4 regions of the Telluria sp. AZSoR62 genome follow, and region 4 is predicted to be linked to each of the others. Evidence: predicted binding sites of a transcription regulator. Region 4 holds the regulator's gene; each other region holds the start of a gene.
The links. Region 4 encodes sigma-54, which starts transcription at its own class of promoters, with help from an activator protein. Its sites were predicted from a motif close to TGGCANGNAANCTGCTTT; they were not measured.

Region 1 (3,886 bases), on a different contig from region 4:
CATGTAGTGCACCAGGGCCCCGGCCACGGTAAATGCGGCCGCCATCTTGGCAATCGCCATCCACAGGCGGCGGCCCTGGTAGGTGACGCAAAAATCGCGTAGTTGCTGGCGCTCGATGGGCGTCATCGTCGCCAGCTTGTCGACCATGTAGCGGCGAAAGCCCGGGCGGACCTGCGCCGCCAGTTCGGGGCGTTCCAGCACCGCGATCTGTTCGCGCTCGATGTCGTCGTACCAGTTAGCTATCCTGCGCCACATGTCGTCCTCCGGGGTCGTTAATAATATAAGGCAATGTCAGGAGTGTAGGAAGGGCAAGCCGGGGAGGGAACCCCTGCGCGACGAACGACGAAGGCGAGGCGACCAGCGACGAGCGCAGGCATGCGAGAATGTCGGGCATTGTTGGAACCAGCCCATGCAAGACGACGCCACCTTCCATCTGCGCGCAATGCGCCTTGAAGATTTGCCCGCGGTGCTCGCCGTGCAGGCGGCCTGCTATCCGCCCTCGATGCAGGAGCCGGCGGCGGCCGTCCTGGCGCGCCTGGAGACTGCCGCCGGCAGCTGCCTGGTCGCCCTCGACGGCGAAGGCGTGTGCGCCTACCTGTTTGCCTACCGCAGCCGCCTGGGCGTGGTCACGCCGCTGGGCGCGCGCTTCGATCCTGCTCCGGACGCCGACACGCTGTACCTGCACGACCTGGCCGTCGCACCGCGCGGCAAGGGACGTGGACTGGCGCGGGCGCTGGTCGGCAAGGTGCTGGATTGGGCGTGCGCACAGGGGCTCGGCGCCTCCGCGCTGGTGTCGGTGCAGGACACGCGCGGGTTCTGGACGGCGCTGGGCTACCGCGCGGCGCTACTCGATTGCCTGCTCGCGCGCGCAGCGCTGGCCGGCTACCCCGGCGCGGCCTGCTACATGCAGCGCAGCCTCACTGGACCCGGCGCACCTTCGCCGAACTGTTAGAGCCGTCCACCTTCAGGAAGAGCGTACCGAACATGTTGCGCTCGATCGTCACCTTCGCATCGCGCTTGCGCGGCAGGATCGCTTCGCTGCCGTCGATGATGCGCCATACCTGGCCGTTCGCCAGGCGGATCTGCGAACCCGGACCCCAGCCTTCGAAGTCGCCCACGACCGTGCTCGTCACCGAAGCCGGTTCGGCTTCGCGCCGCTTGACCGCTTCCATGCCGAAATCAGCTTCCTTGCTGCGCGCGGGCGCGGCTGCCGGCTCGCTTGCGGCCTGCGCTGCAGGCTTGGCGCCCAGCTGGATCGCGTCGTAGCAGGCCAGGCGCGCGCCGGTCTCGCCCAGCGCGCGGCACTTCAGGATGGCGGCATCGTCCGCCAGCGCGGCGCCGGACAGGAAGACCAGGGGGAGAAACAGGGGCAGCACTTTCATCGGTGTCATTCCTTGGTGGTTGCACAACACACTGATTATATCGGCACGGCTTGCGTTACTGCCATTTCCGGCCAGAACTAAATCGTGGCGGGTAGTGTCGGAAAATTTAACAATGCTTTTTCGTTGTCATTTAACTCATTGCAAAACAAGTGCAAAATCAATGGCTTATGCGAAGTTCATGAACAAGGCGCGAATATTGCTTCAATTAAATAACGCAGATACTTTTTGGAGCTCATCGTGACCGTAAAACACCTCTTCGCCATGCTGGCCTGTGCATTTTCCGCGCATGCGGCGCAAGCCGACGTCATCTACAGCTGGCATGAGACCCAGAGCAGCCCGAATATGCCGTCGGACATCCGCCTGGAACTGGTGTTCTCCGACGCCGCGGTCGCCGCCGGAACGCTGGCACTGGGCATCAACAACCTGTGCCGCGACCCGGGCTGCATCGATCCGCAAACCAGCCTGCTGTCGCTGCGCTACTCGGTCGAGGACGACAACGGGAGCCGCAACATCATCGACTTCCAGGCCGGCGCCGCACCGAAGATGTTCGGCGACCGCATCTGGCTGTGGGTGGACTTCCTCCCGGGCGGCTTCCTGAGCGGCGAGATCCGCGCCAACAACGGCGAGTCCGATTTCCACATGGCCAGCGAAGGGCGCACCTTCACCCTGCTGGCCGCGCGCAGCGACCAGGGCCCATGCGGCATGTCGCTCGAGTGCTATGGCACCCAGGGCATGCTGATGCAGGCGGTGCCGGCGAACGTGCCGGAACCGGCCTCCTGGCTGGTCTTCGGCGCCGGTGCACTGGCAGCGCTGTCGGCCCGCGCCGCGCGCCTGCGCGCGAGCCGCCGCAAATAGGCCGCGCTGCCATCGGCAAGGCCGCGCCATGATTCTTAGCCATGCAAGCGGCCAGGGCGATACTCATCAGGACTTCGGCTAGTTTCAAAGCCCGCTTGCCGTGTATCGTTGGCGCCGCCACAGGACTTTGCTCCAGCATTGCAACGGTGTCCGCCATCCGGGGCGGAGCAGGCCGCGCATGCAGTGTGTGTTTCGTCCGTAAGGTACATGCTTGCGCTCGCTTTCTGTTTTAGTATGCTTGCAGCATAGTTCTGGTTTTTGAAGTGCGAGACGGGCGAAGCGACCTGAGCATCCCGTGCCTTCTCTTCTTGAAAGAATGCCGAACGCCGGCAAACTGACGATTTCATTTCAATACGTACATTGCGTAATGCAAGCCAGCGGCGATCCTGCTGGGCGACAGAACGCAGTATTTGTTAGAGGAAACATGTCGAGCCAAGGTCCCGCCGTGGCGAGCATCGTCAACGTTGACGGCTAGCGCACACCAGGACTTCGAACGCACAAGGTACCCGCTCATCGGCGGGACGTGGTGGCATGGATGCGCGACGTTGCAATGCGCAGGAAGGACGCTTCATGATTGATGTTGTGCTGGCCAGTAATCTGACAGTTCTGCGCGAAGGGATGAAACGCATCCTGCACCCGCACGACGACATGCAGGTGATCGCGGAGGTCAGCTACGGGTTGGAGATCCTCTCCGACCAGCGACTGGAGACGGCTGACGTGCTGGTCGCTGTCTGTCATCCCGCCGATACAGGCGATATTGAATGCGTGTATCAACTCCGGCAAGCGTATCCCTCTCTGCAATTGATCATTATTTCCCGTTCGCTCAGTTCGCAACAGGTGCTCGCCTTCCTTCGCGCTGGGGCCAGTGGCTTGCTGGATGCCGGCTGCGGAGCCAGTCAATTGCCTGTTGCTATTAAAGCCGTCTCGTCAGGGCGGCGCTACCTGCATGAGGAGCTAGGCAGGCTGGTAGCAGCGGACATCAATGAGCTGGGAAAAGACCACACGCACCGGTCTCTGACCCAACGCGAGTTCGAGATCTTCAAGCATTTGGCGGCCGGTCACAAAGTGTCGGAAATCGCGATCGAACTCGGCATCAGTGTCAAGACCGTCAGCACACACAAGGCCCGCCTGATGGATAAGATGGGCATCCATTCCAACGTGCAGATCGTCCAGTATGCTGTCGCCAACCGGCTGTCCGACATGTCTCGGCCGCGCTAGCCGGCCTGACTGCGTCCAGCCATCAGAGCACCGGGTATGATTGACCGATCAGCTTGCGCTTAATCGCATACTCTACCAGTTCGGCATCGCTACGTAGAGCCATGCGCTCCAATATGCGGGCCCTGCGGCCCCGGACCACTGCGACACTAAGCCTGCAGATGTCGGCGATCCTTGCGGTCGGAACTCCTTCCGCAATCAGGCAGAGGATCTCGAAGTCGGTATCGGACAAATTGTCATGGGACCTTCTTGGTCGTCCTTCGACAAGGCTTTCGACGATCAGGTCGCAAACGATATCGCTGACATAGGGGCGCCGATCGGCGGCGATCCTGAGGGCGTAGGCAAGTTGATCGGCCGAGCAATCCTTCGGCAGGTATCCCGAGACCCCGGCCCTGATCGCCCGCAACGCAAAATCGCGCTCATGACAATGACTC
Region 2 (3,886 bases), on a different contig from region 4:
TTGATCTCGCCATTTGGACCTGGCGGGCCCTGAATCACGTTCTGCGGATTGACGTTTTTAAGGAACGAAAGCATGTACTTCTTGAAAGCATCGAGGCCTTGAGTCTCATGTTTCAACCGAAGACATGCGATGCGTTGCTCTGCCGGCATGACCCAGAAATAAGTTGCGAAACCCGGGATTCGATTTCTATCGATGACAGTCTCGGCCGCCGAAGCGCTCCCTACAACGTCACCAACACCCACTGAAGTGATGTTGTTCTTGTTGCCCGGAAGGCGATTCCAGATGCCGATCAGGAAATCACCGTTCGTGTGCTTGGCTATATCGAGAAAGTAAGCCCCACCTACTACTGTTCCATCGGGCTCTTCGGTCGAGAAGGTCGATGTCTCCCCAAGTTGCTTGCCGCTCGCCCAAGAAGTAAGCGCGTCAAAAGTTTGGGAGATGCCACCGAACAAAGCTGGTGTATTGCCGCGAAAGGTGAAGTAGCCGCACTTGGGAAGCTCGTATAGCCAAATTTTAACGTCGGTCAACATAGTAGTCCTGATAATAAAGTGACACGATTATACGTATACTTCTGATCAGGCAATACTTAGATCGCACAAAACATCTGGCTGCTGGCGTAGCTTATGGCGTAAGTTTCAACAGAACAAGCATTTCTTCATAGTAGAACACGCCTATGCATCATGGGGGTAAGCTTTTCCGCCGTGCTGTTCTTGAGGGCGGCGGCGTTGATTTCCATTGGAGCGGTGGTCATGTAGTCGATGGTCGTGCGGCAGGGCGGGTGCAAAGCCTGGACTTGTCATTTTACCGCGATCGGGTGGCGAGCTGTAAAAGGGACAAGTCAGCGTGGCGCCAGGTGCGTGATCGCCCGGCCGGTCACGGCAACGAGAAAATTTGCTCCCGGCGAAGCGGTTTCCAGCCCTACAATGACGCCGGCTTCCGCTGTCAGTGGGGCGACATCCAACAACACGCGACGAGGATAGAAAGTGAACAGTTCAAACGATGCAGGCAAGGCTCCCAAAGGTGTCGATGCGGCGTACTGGGAGGCTTTTGTCCGCACCAGGGCGAAATACAAGTATCCAACCGGGAAGCAAAGCCTCGCCCGGTCCGGCATCCTGGTGGCCGCTTCTCTACTAGCCAGCCTGGTGTATTTCCAGTTTGTGGAATTCGGCGCATTGCCCTTGAATACGACGGCAAGCGAGATCGATTCGCTGCGGCTTCGCCTGGGCGTGTTCGGTGGCGCTGTGCTGGCGATGCCGCTGACCGCGGGGTATGCGATCTGGTTGTGGGTACGCCATCGCAAGGTGTTGAAGGAGACCGAGGCGCAGATGCGAAAAAGCGCGAATGCAAGGCCGGTCGAACAAAAATAAGCTGCCCAGGGCAGTGACGCTGCGCTGTGACCGAAAGTACGACTTAGCTGTCGGAAAACTTAACAAGTGTTGTTGCCGACCTGGCGTTTTGACCAGCTAACTGCTTGAAATCAAAGAAAACTGATATTTCTGGTGCGAAACTTGCTTGTCTTTGAGAAAAACAGGGAGTTCAAGATGAAAGCATTCGCCAGATTGATCGGATACGCCGTGCTCGGCCTTGCTGCCGTGTCGGCCAAGGCCGGCGTGATCGCAGTCGATACCGATTACCGCGCATTCGACGCCTCATCCGGTTACGTCGGTTTCGACATCACGACGCACGGCCTCATCATGGACCTGGATGTCGCGATCACCTTCTCGAAATGCGACAACCCCTACCTGAGCATGAACGGCCAGGCCTGCCTCAGCGAAAACAAACCCTTCGAGAACGAAATCGTCATCCGCCTCATCGGGCCGGATGGCCGCGTCGTCCGCCTGGTCAACGAAAACACCTATGACCAGGGCGACACCGGCGGCATTGGCCGCGTCACCGCGAACTTCGACGACAAAGGCGCGGCGCTCGGGCGGCGCGTGGCGGCGGGCTCCTTCCGCCCGGTGGAATCGCTCTCCCTGTTCGACGGCATGGACATGTTCGGCCACTGGCAGCTGTATTTCGAGGATACCAAGCGCTACGACCCGTTCGAGATATATGGCTCGCGCCTGGTGTTCACCGGGCAGCTGGGCACACCAGGCACGGACGTTCCGGAGCCGGCCAGCGTTCTGGTGTTCGGCGCCGGCCTGCTCGGGCTGGCCGCGACGCGCCGCCGCCTGCGCAAGCAGAAGTAATCGTGCGGCTGGCATCACGCCAGCGCACACAATTCGGGGTCACGCACACAATTCGGGGTCAGGTCTGACATTTGGACACGAGCTCGGCATTGAGTTTGAGGTTTGGGCTGTGCAGAACCGCTACCCCTGAAGGCCAGGATGCGCTTACGGTTGAGGCCGTGTCCGAATGTCAGACCTGACCCCGGGTCTGCAGTTCTTGACCCCGGGTCTGCAGTTCTACTGCCGCTAGGCCAGCGTGCAGTGTCCCGTCACGGCCGGCTTGCCGCCGGCTTCCACCACAAAATCCCCCGATTCCATTTCCGCCCGCAATGCGAGGGTCGTTCCCAGCGCAACCGGTGCGCGGAAGCGGCAGGCGATGGACGTGGCATGGCGCCCGGCATGCTTTTCCAGCGCGGCGCAGCTGGCTGCGAGTGTGTGCATGCCGTGGATGATCGGTGCGCGCATACCCATGAGGCGGGCACTCCAACGGTACAGGTGAATGGGATTCCAGTCGCCGGACAGGCGCGCATAGCGGCGGCCTGCGGCGGCGTCGAGTGTCCAATCCGTGACGATCTTCCCAGGCGAGGGCGCGGCTTCCTGCGCTGGCTTTCCATCGCGTCGGGTTCCGCGCTTGATCAGATAGGTGCTGGTGCAGGCAAATACCGGAGCATCGTTCGCACTGCCGATGGTCTCCAGGACGCAGCGCAGGGCGCCGCTGCTTGACGTCGGTAACAAGCGCAGGCTGGTACGCAGGAGGAGCGGCTGCCCGGGCTCGACCCGGCCATGTTCGGTCAGCGCATTCTCCATATGCACCATGCCCACGATCCGGAAAGCAAAGCGCGGGTCCAGCATCGTGGCCAGGTGCGCGCGCTGCGCAAGCACGTACCACCACGTGAGCGGGACACGCCCTTCCATGAAACCAAAAGCCGCGCGGTAGCGGGCGATGTCTTCGACGGGAAGGCTATCCAGCCGGTACGCGGTGACGAGTTCCGGCATCGCCCCGTCCGGACATGACTGCGGGCGCTGCCCTGGAAACTTCAGCAGCGCCCGCAGCAGGGTAGGCAAACCCATCGCCGGCAGGGCCGGCGCAGAAAACGACATCAGCCTTCGGCGACCCGGCGCGCAATGTGCGCCAGCGCTTCGTCGACCTGGTCGATCAGAATCAGGCACAAATCGCCCGCTTCCAGGCGCGACAGGGCGCGGTCGATGGCGACGAATTCGCCGTTGATTTCCTCGACGTGGCTGGTGCGGGTGGCGCCATCGAGGCCCTTGCGCAGGAGCGCCACGACTTCGCCGTCCGGACGGCCGCGCTGGCACTGGTCCTGGTAGAGCAGCACATCGTCGAAAGCCCGGCCGAGGATCTCGGTCTGCTGGGTGATGTCCTGGTCGCGGCGATCGCCCGCGCCGCTGATCACCACCGAGCGGCGTTTCGCCGGCATCGCTTCGACGGCATTGACCAGGGCGGCGATCGCGTCCGGGTTGTGGCCGTAGTCGGCGATGAGGGTGGCGCCGCGGTAGTCGAACACGTTGAAGCGGCCCGGCGCGTTGTCGCTCTCGCCGACAAAGGTACGCAGGCCGGCGCGGATAACGTCCCACGAGATGTCGACCGCCCAGGCGGCAGCCACCGAGGCCATCACGTTCTCGACCTGGAAGCCGACGGCGCCGCCGCGGGTGATCGGTACGTCGGCGAGCGGCACGCGGTGCTCGACCTTGCCCTG
Region 3 (3,886 bases), on a different contig from region 4:
TGGCCGGTGTGGTGGCGCAGCCGGTACTCGATCTCGTAGGGTTCGCCCGTCTGCAGCGAGTGGCGCCACCTGTCCCAGGCCAGCGGCTGGTCGTCCGGGTGGAACAAACCGTTCCAGCCGTCGCCGTCGGTCGAGCCGTAGGGCATGCCGGTAAAGCGGTACCACTGGTCGTTGTAGTAGTCGTGGAAGCCGTCCGGCCGCGTCGACCACACCGCCTGGGGCAGCGCGTTGGCGATCACGCGAAAGCGCGCCTCGCTTTCGCGCAGGGCGCGCTCGGCCGCGCGGATGCCGGAGATGTCGAGGACATAGGCGATGCCCTCGTCCTGTCTGCCCTCGGCATTGGCCGCGCCCAGGTAGACCGGCACCCGGCTGCCGTCGGCGCGCAGGAATTCCTTTTCATAAGGCGCGGTGGCGCCCTGCGCGCGCAACTGGGCCCAGGCGTGTTCGTCGGCCTCAAGCCATTCGGGCGGCGTCAGCGCGCGCCAGGACAGGCCGGTCGCTTCATACTCGGCGCGGGTGAGCTGCAGCAGGTCGAGGAAGGCGTCGTTCGGTTCGACCAGCGCGCCGTCGGCGCGGTACTGGTAGATGCCCAGCACGTTCGACTCGGCCAGGCGCCGGAAGCGCGCTTCGCTGCTGCGCAGCCGGTCTTCCGCTTCGCGCTGGGCGGTGACGTCGAGGGCCACCCCAGGCAGCCATTCGGGCCGGCCGTCTTCTCCCATGCGCACCCTGCCGCGCGCCTCGATGTAGCGGTAGCTGCCGTCGGCGCCGCGCACCCGGTAGCTGTCGCTGAAGGCCTCGCCGCTGGCCAGCGCGCCTTCGATGCGCGCTCCCACCTGCGCGACGTCGTCCGGGTGGATCGCAGCCAGGTAGGCGTCGATCGGGCCGCCGTCGGCATCCGCCGCCGACACGCCGTAGAGCTGGGCCAGGTTGGCGTCGGCATACACGCGGTTCTCGCGGATATTCCAGGTCCAGGTAGCCACCTGGGCCGCGCTCAGCGCGCCTTCCAGGCGCAGCCGGGCGTCGCGCAGCAGCTGGGCCGTGCGGTCGGCCCGCTCCTCGGCCTCGACGTGGTCGGTAACGTCCACGCCCTCGAGCAGCAGCGCCTGCCCGGCGCCGGCCGCGCCGTCGTACAGCGGCTGGATCGAAAAGTCCAGGTAGCGGACCTGCGCCGCGCCGCCCGGGCCGCGTCCCAGGGTCACGCGTGTCTTGCGGCGCGCCATCGGCGTGCCGCTCGCCAGCACGCCGGCCAGGTGGTCCAGGTAGCCCTGCTCCGCCAGCTCCGGCAGCGCTTCGCCCAGCGGCAGCCCGATCACGTCGCGCGCGCCGACCAGCGACAGGTAGGCGGCATTGACGCGCTCGTGCACGAAGTGGGGGCCGGACAGCACGGCGATGAAACTGGACGACTGCTCGAACAGCGCCGAGATGCGTCCCACCTCGTTGGACCGGCGCTGCTCTTCGCGCATGCGCGCGGTGGTTTCGGCCACGATGCAGTGCAGGCCAAGCACTTCGCCATCGAGGCGCCGCAGCGGCGAGTACGAGTAGGTGAACCAGGATTGCTCCTCGACGCCGTTGCGGGTGAGGGTGAAGGGCACGTTCTCGAAACTGAGCGACCGGCCTGCCATTACCTTCGCGACCGCCGGCTTCACGGCCGGGTAGGCATCCGGCCAGGCCGCCTCGAAGGATTGCCCCAGCGCCGCAGGATGGCGCCGGCCGAGGATGGGCACGTAGGCGTCGTTGTACAGGAAGGTCTCGCCGCTGCCCCAGGCCATGAATACCGGGGTGGCCGAGTCGAGCATCTGGCGCACCGCGTGCTGCAGCGCCGGCTCCCATCCGGCGCTCGCTCCCAGGGGCGTGGCGGCCCAATCGCGGGTGGCCATCAGGGATTCGAGGGAAGCTGGCGCGGGGGCGGCAAGAAAGATCACGGAGTCGGCATGGGTCGGAAGCGTCGGGCGCTGCCGGACAGGTCGTATTCGGGAGCGGAGGTCGAACCCTGCGCAGGCGCGCCAGCGGATCGAAGGCAGCAGTATAGCCGAGCTGATGAAAAAATATCGCCCGGACGGGCACAGGGATGGTGTCGCCAGCAGGAATCGAACCTGCATCTAAGTCTTAGGAGGACCTTGTACTATCCATTGTACTATGGCGACACTTTGCAAGACCGGGTCTTGCAGCCCGCTATTGTACCAGCGGTCCAGCCAAAGCAGAACAGCCGCCCCCGCTCCGGACAGTCGCCGTTTTTTTCCTGTCGAAAATCTTTACAGGCGTCTCCAAGGCCAACGGACGCCTTCCGCCAAGCCCTTGTATTTGCAACACTTATTTCCGCTGGCACACATTATGCTAGATAAGCAATACTTGTTGCTAAATGGGAAAATGTAATGACTTTTACTCAATCCGCTCCGCGCCTGGCTTCCTTGCTCTGCGCCCTCGCCATGGCGGCGGTGCCGACTGCGGCGCTGGCTGCGCCGATCGTCACTGACGTCAAGGTCGGCGAAGCGAAAATGGCCAACTCGTCCGACTCGGCAGAACTCGACATGCTGCGCCGGCTGTCGGGTGACAGCAGCCTGGTGCTGGACGACAAAGTCTCCGCCGGCAGCGGCGAAGCCGTGGCGACCGCGGTTGCCGGCATGCCCGGCACCTGGATGCTGACCGACCTGTCCGGTCCCGGCTATTTCGCCCTGAAATTCGGCACCGGCGGGACCAATGCCAGCGCCACTACCTTCTTCTTCCGCAACGCCGGCGACCTGACCCAGCTGGTCTGGACCAATGCCCAGGTCCAGTTCCTGACCGGCGGCGCCTGCGCCAGCAACCAGAACAAGTGCAATATCGGGCGCCTGAGCCACTATACGACCGCCGCGGTGGTCGACGATACGCCGCGTCCACCGGTGAAGGTGCCGGAGCCAGGCAGCATCGCGCTGCTGGGATTGGGTTTGCTGGCGGCGGGGGCGAACCGGGTGCGCAAGCTGCGTCGCCGCTGACCTGTAGGGTGGGCAAATTTTGCCCACGCGTTCACATCACGGTGCTGCAGCCTGCGCGCCTGTTCACACGATGACCGCGTGGGCGAGGAACTTGCCCACCCTACGAGGCGGCGCCCTGCCAGCTTGACTCACTAAGCGCCGGCACTTCCCTCGTCGATCTTCAGGCGCCGCTTCATCGACGCCAGTTGCGCTATCAGCTCCGCCTTGTCCTCGGCCGGGATATCCCCCAGCATCTCGTCGATCCAGCGCTCGTGCACGGCCGCCATCTCGGCAAAGGCGAACCGTCCCTCCGGGGTCAGGCGCACCGCCCAGGCGCGCCGGTCGCTTGGATCGGGCACCCGCACCACCAGCTTCTCGCGTTCGAGCTGGTCGGTGATGCCGGTGACATTGCCGCCGGTGACCATCATGCGCCTGGACAGCTCGCCCATGCGCAGCCCGTCCGGATAGCGCTCGAGCTGGGCCATCAGGTCGAAACGCGGCAGCGTGATGTTGAAGGTGGCGCGCAGCCGGCTGCGGATCTCGTTCTCGATGCGCACGGTGCACGACAGCATGCGCAGCCACAGCTTGAGCGACTGGTGGTGCTCGCTCGTCAGCCTGCTCGCCAGGTCCAGCCCGGCCACGCGCTCCTGCTCCGTGGGTGGGCTGCCCGGCTCCCGCCCCTTGCCGTGGTCCTGCTCGTCCAGATCCGCCATAGTTTCCTCACCCTGCATCGTTACGAAGTTTAAACCGCTGCAGTTTACCGGTTTCGGTGCGCGGCAGTTGTTCGCGGAAGCGCACCACGCGCGGATACTTGTAGGGGGCGATCGAGGCCTTGACGAATTCCTGCAGCGCCAGCGCCGTGTCGCCCGATGCTTCCACGCCGGGTTTCAGGACCACGTGGGCCTCGACCACCTGGCCGCGCTCCGGGTCCTGGC
Region 4 (3,886 bases):
TACATGAGCGTGACGCTCACCGCGGCCCCCGGCAAGCTGGCCACCTTCCGCCAGAAGCGCGACGGCGGCCCGGACCTGTGGGTCGAGGGCCAGGCCCAGCGCATCGAGTACGACGAGCGCGCCGAACTGGTGAAGCTGTTCACCGCCGCCGAAGTGCGCGAACTGGAAAACGGCCGCCTGGCCAACGAAATCAAGGGTCCCTTCATCTCCTACGACAACCGCAAGGAAGTCGCCCAGGTGCGCAACGACGCCAGCGGCCAGAGCAAGGTCGGCGGCGGGCGCGGCACCCTGATCATCGCCCCGCGCCGCGCTGCGCCTGCAGAAGGCGGCAAGCAATGACGGTGGTGGAGAAGAGCGTGCGCGAAGGCTGCAGCACCCTGGTCGTCAAGGGCCTGCAAAAGAGCTATGGCAAGCGGCTGGTGGTGCGCGACGTGTCGCTGCAGGTCGATTGCGGCGAAGTGGTGGGGCTGCTGGGCCCGAACGGCGCCGGCAAGACCACCTCGTTCTACATGATCGTCGGCCTGGTGCCGTCGGACGCCGGCTCGATCGACATCAACGGCACCGACATCTCGAGCCTGCCGATCCACCGCCGCGCGGTGCTGGGCCTGTCCTACCTGCCGCAGGAAGCCTCGGTGTTCCGCAAGCTGACGGTGGAAGAGAATATCCGCGCCGTGCTGGAACTGCAGCGCACCAACGAGGGCAAGGCCTTGTCGAAGGACGAGATCAACGGGCGCCTGGACACCCTGCTGGCCGAGCTGCAGATCGAGAAGCTGCGCGAGAACCCGGCGCTGTCGCTGTCGGGCGGCGAGCGCCGCCGCGTCGAGATCGCACGCGCACTCGCTACCAATCCGCGCTTCGTGCTGCTGGACGAACCCTTTGCCGGCGTGGACCCGATTGCGGTGATCGAGATCCAGCGCATCGTGCGCTTCCTGAAGGAGCGCAACATCGGCGTCCTGATCACGGACCACAACGTGCGCGAGACGCTCGGCATCTGCGACCGCGCCTACATCATCAACCAGGGGGCGGTGCTGGCCTCGGGCCGTCCGGACGACATCATCGCCGACGAGTCGGTGCGCCGCGTCTACCTCGGCGAACACTTCCGCATGTGACCATGAAACAGTCCCTGCAACTCCGCACGTCGCAGCACCTGGCGCTCACGCCGCAACTGCAGCAGTCGATCCGGCTGCTGCAATTGTCCACGCTCGAACTGCACCAGGAGCTCGAGCAGATACTGACCGATAACCCGCTGCTCGAACGGCTCGACGATCCGCTCGACCACTCGGTGCGGCTGCTGGCCGACGGCGCCATCAACAGCGCCCCCTCCAGCGCCGAAGCCCCGGCCGCGCAGCCGGGACAGGAAGGCGGCGAAGGCGAGGCCGCCAAGCCCGATGCCGACGGCTTCGAGGACGGCGACCGCGACCGCGGCGAGCCTGACGGCGACTGGGGCGGCGAGGGCGGCGGCGCGAGGAGCGGCGACGACGAAGACGGCCGCCCGCAGCTGGAAGCGTGCAGCGTGTCGCTGCGCGAGCACCTGGCCGAGCAGGTTCGCACCACCGGCTGCGGCGTGCGCGACCGCGCGCTGGCCGAACTGGTGATCGATGCGCTGGACGACAACGGCTACCTGGAGGAGCCGCTGGACGACATCCACGCGCGCCTGCCCGCCGAACTCGAGATCGAGATGGACGAGCTGCGCTGCGCGCTGGCGCTGGTGCAGAGCCTGGACCCGGTCGGCTGCGGCGCCCGCAGCGCGGCCGAATGCCTGGCGCTGCAGATCCGTCGCATGCCGGGCGTGCCGATGGTGACGCGGCGCCTGGCCTTGAGCATCGTCGAAGGCTACCTGAGCTGGTTCGCCCAGCGCGAGTACACCAAGCTCAAGAAGGCGCTGGACTGCGACGACGAAGACCTGCGCGAGGTCCAGGCCGTCATCCGCCAGTGCAATCCGCATCCCGGCGCGGCCTTTGCGTCCGCTGCCTCGGACTACGTGGTGCCGGACGTGATCGTACGCCGCGCCAAGAGCGGCTGGTCGGTCATGCTGAACCCGGATGTGATGCCGAAGCTGCGCGTGAACTCGCTTTACGCCAACCTGCTCAAGCAGGGAAAAAGCGAGAGCCAGATGGGCGCACAGCTGCAGGAAGCCAAGTGGCTGATCAAGAATATGCGCCAGCGTTTCGACACGATCCTGCGCGTAGCCGAGGCAATTGTTGAGCGCCAGCGCAACTTTTTCAGCCACGGCGCGGTTGCCATGCGTCCGCTTGTGCTGCGCGAGATTGCTGATACACTAGGCCTACACGAGAGCACTATTTCCCGTGTAACCACGCAGAAATACATGTTGACCCCCCACGGCATGTTTGAACTGAAATACTTCTTCGGAAGCCACGTCGCCACCGAAGCGGGGGGAGAAGCATCTTCCACGGCGATCCGCGCGCTGATTGCGCAATTGACAGGAGCAGAAGACCCTAAGAACCCTTTATCCGACAGCAAGATCGCGGAAATGCTCGGGGAACAAGGTATGGTCATTGCGCGCCGGACGGTAGCCAAATACCGCGAAGCCCTCAAGATCCCTCCCGTCAGCCTCCGCAAGTCTCTGTAAAGCACTGTCCCACCTACCTTGTGGTGCCGGCAGGGCAACATTTCAAAGGAGTGTGTATGAACCTCACAATCAGTGGTCATCATCTTGAAGTGACTCCCGCAATTCGTGAATACGTTCAGAATAAGCTCGAGCGCATTACCCGCCATTTCGACCACGTGATCGACACCCACGTGTTCCTCGCCATCGATAATCTCACCGAAAAAGAAAAACGGCAGAAAGCCGAGATCAACCTGCAAGTATCAGGAAAAATTTTGCATGTGGCCAGCGCCGCGCAAGACCTGTACGCGGCGATCGACATGCTGATGGACAGGCTGGACCGCCAGGTCATCAAGCACAAGTCCATGCTGCAAAACCATAATCACGTGGCGCACAAGCGCCTGCCGGATACCGGCGAAGCCGCCGTCGCGTAAATACGCACAGCAGCAATGACAGCAGGGGCGTCTGAGGGGACGCCCTTTTTGCTGGGCGCTCCCTTTACTGTTACGTTTGCACGCTTCCAATTTCACGCTTTTGTTCTGTAGAATGCATGTCTTTTCGATCACAGAGCATCTCCATGACCGACACCGTCCTGACCCGCGTCGCCAACCGCACCGGCGTCATTACGCTCGACCGGCCGCAAGCCCTGAACTCCCTCTCGCTCGACATGGTGCGCGCGCTCACCGCGATCCTGCGCGACTGGCAAACTGACGCCGGCATCGACGCGGTCGTCATCGGCAGCACCAGCGAGAAGGCCTTGTGCGCGGGTGGCGACATCCGCTTCTTCCACGAAAAGGGCCAGGTCGGGCCGATGGGCGGCAGCGCGCTGCTGGAAGACTTCTTTACCGAAGAATACGCACTGAACCACCTGATCCATTTCTACCCGAAGCCGTATATCGCGCTGATGGACGGCGTGGTGATGGGCGGGGGCATGGGCATCGCCCAGGGCGGCCCTGGTTGCGGCCTGCGCATTGTCACCGAACGCAGCAAGGTTGCCATGCCCGAAGTGAACATCGGCCTGTTCCCGGATGTCGGCGGCAGCCATTTCCTGTCGCATGCGCCGGGCCAGCTGGGGCAATACCTGGGCCTGACCGGCCTGACCATCGGCGCGGCCGACGCCATCTATGTGGGACTGGCCGACCTGTTCGTGCCGGGCGAGAAGATGGGCGAGCTGATGGCGCTGGTGGAGGCGACCGCGGGCGCCGACCTGCCTGCGGCGATCCGCGCGTTTGCCGCGCCGTTTGCGCAAGCCGCCGGCAGCAGTGAACTGCAGGCCCAGCGCGCCGTGATCGATGCGCACTTCAGCGCTGCTTCAGTGGC

Region 1: AC3XQU_RS04225 (PEP-CTERM sorting domain-containing protein) is a predicted target of sigma-54. The motif match lies at 1,568-1,585, and genes of this name have one in related genera.
Region 2: AC3XQU_RS07080 (PEP-CTERM sorting domain-containing protein) is a predicted target of sigma-54. The motif match lies at 1,498-1,515, and genes of this name have one in related genera.
Region 3: AC3XQU_RS09505 (PEP-CTERM sorting domain-containing protein) is a predicted target of sigma-54. The motif match lies at 2,321-2,338, and genes of this name have one in related genera.

The regions. Positions count from the first base shown of each region.
Region 1 is NZ_JBYTST010000002.1:188,257-192,142, reverse strand. It holds gene AC3XQU_RS04240 (sensor histidine kinase) at 1-255, opposite strand, end outside; gene AC3XQU_RS04235 (GNAT family N-acetyltransferase) at 410-952, shown strand; gene AC3XQU_RS04230 (hypothetical protein) at 918-1,382, opposite strand; gene AC3XQU_RS04225 (PEP-CTERM sorting domain-containing protein) at 1,620-2,237, shown strand; gene AC3XQU_RS04220 (LuxR C-terminal-related transcriptional regulator) at 2,808-3,455, shown strand; gene AC3XQU_RS04215 (response regulator) at 3,478-3,886, opposite strand, start outside.
Region 2 is NZ_JBYTST010000003.1:266,278-270,163, reverse strand. It holds gene AC3XQU_RS07090 (hypothetical protein) at 1-530, opposite strand, end outside; gene AC3XQU_RS07085 (hypothetical protein) at 984-1,367, shown strand; gene AC3XQU_RS07080 (PEP-CTERM sorting domain-containing protein) at 1,542-2,189, shown strand; gene AC3XQU_RS07075 (MaoC/PaaZ C-terminal domain-containing protein) at 2,415-3,269, opposite strand; gene cphA (cyanophycin synthetase) at 3,269-3,886, opposite strand, start outside.
Region 3 is NZ_JBYTST010000005.1:1,190-5,075, forward strand. It holds gene AC3XQU_RS09495 (PAS domain-containing protein) at 1-1,877, opposite strand, end outside; tRNA gene AC3XQU_RS09500 (tRNA-Arg) at 2,070-2,144, opposite strand; gene AC3XQU_RS09505 (PEP-CTERM sorting domain-containing protein) at 2,373-2,972, shown strand; gene AC3XQU_RS09510 (MarR family winged helix-turn-helix transcriptional regulator) at 3,104-3,664, opposite strand; gene AC3XQU_RS09515 (AMP-binding protein) at 3,672-3,886, opposite strand, start outside.
Region 4 is NZ_JBYTST010000006.1:203,286-207,171, reverse strand. It holds gene lptA (lipopolysaccharide transport periplasmic protein LptA) at 1-339, shown strand, start outside; gene lptB (LPS export ABC transporter ATP-binding protein) at 336-1,109, shown strand; gene AC3XQU_RS11820 (RNA polymerase factor sigma-54) at 1,112-2,590, shown strand; gene hpf (ribosome hibernation-promoting factor, HPF/YfiA family) at 2,647-3,000, shown strand; gene AC3XQU_RS11810 (enoyl-CoA hydratase/isomerase family protein) at 3,144-3,886, shown strand, end outside.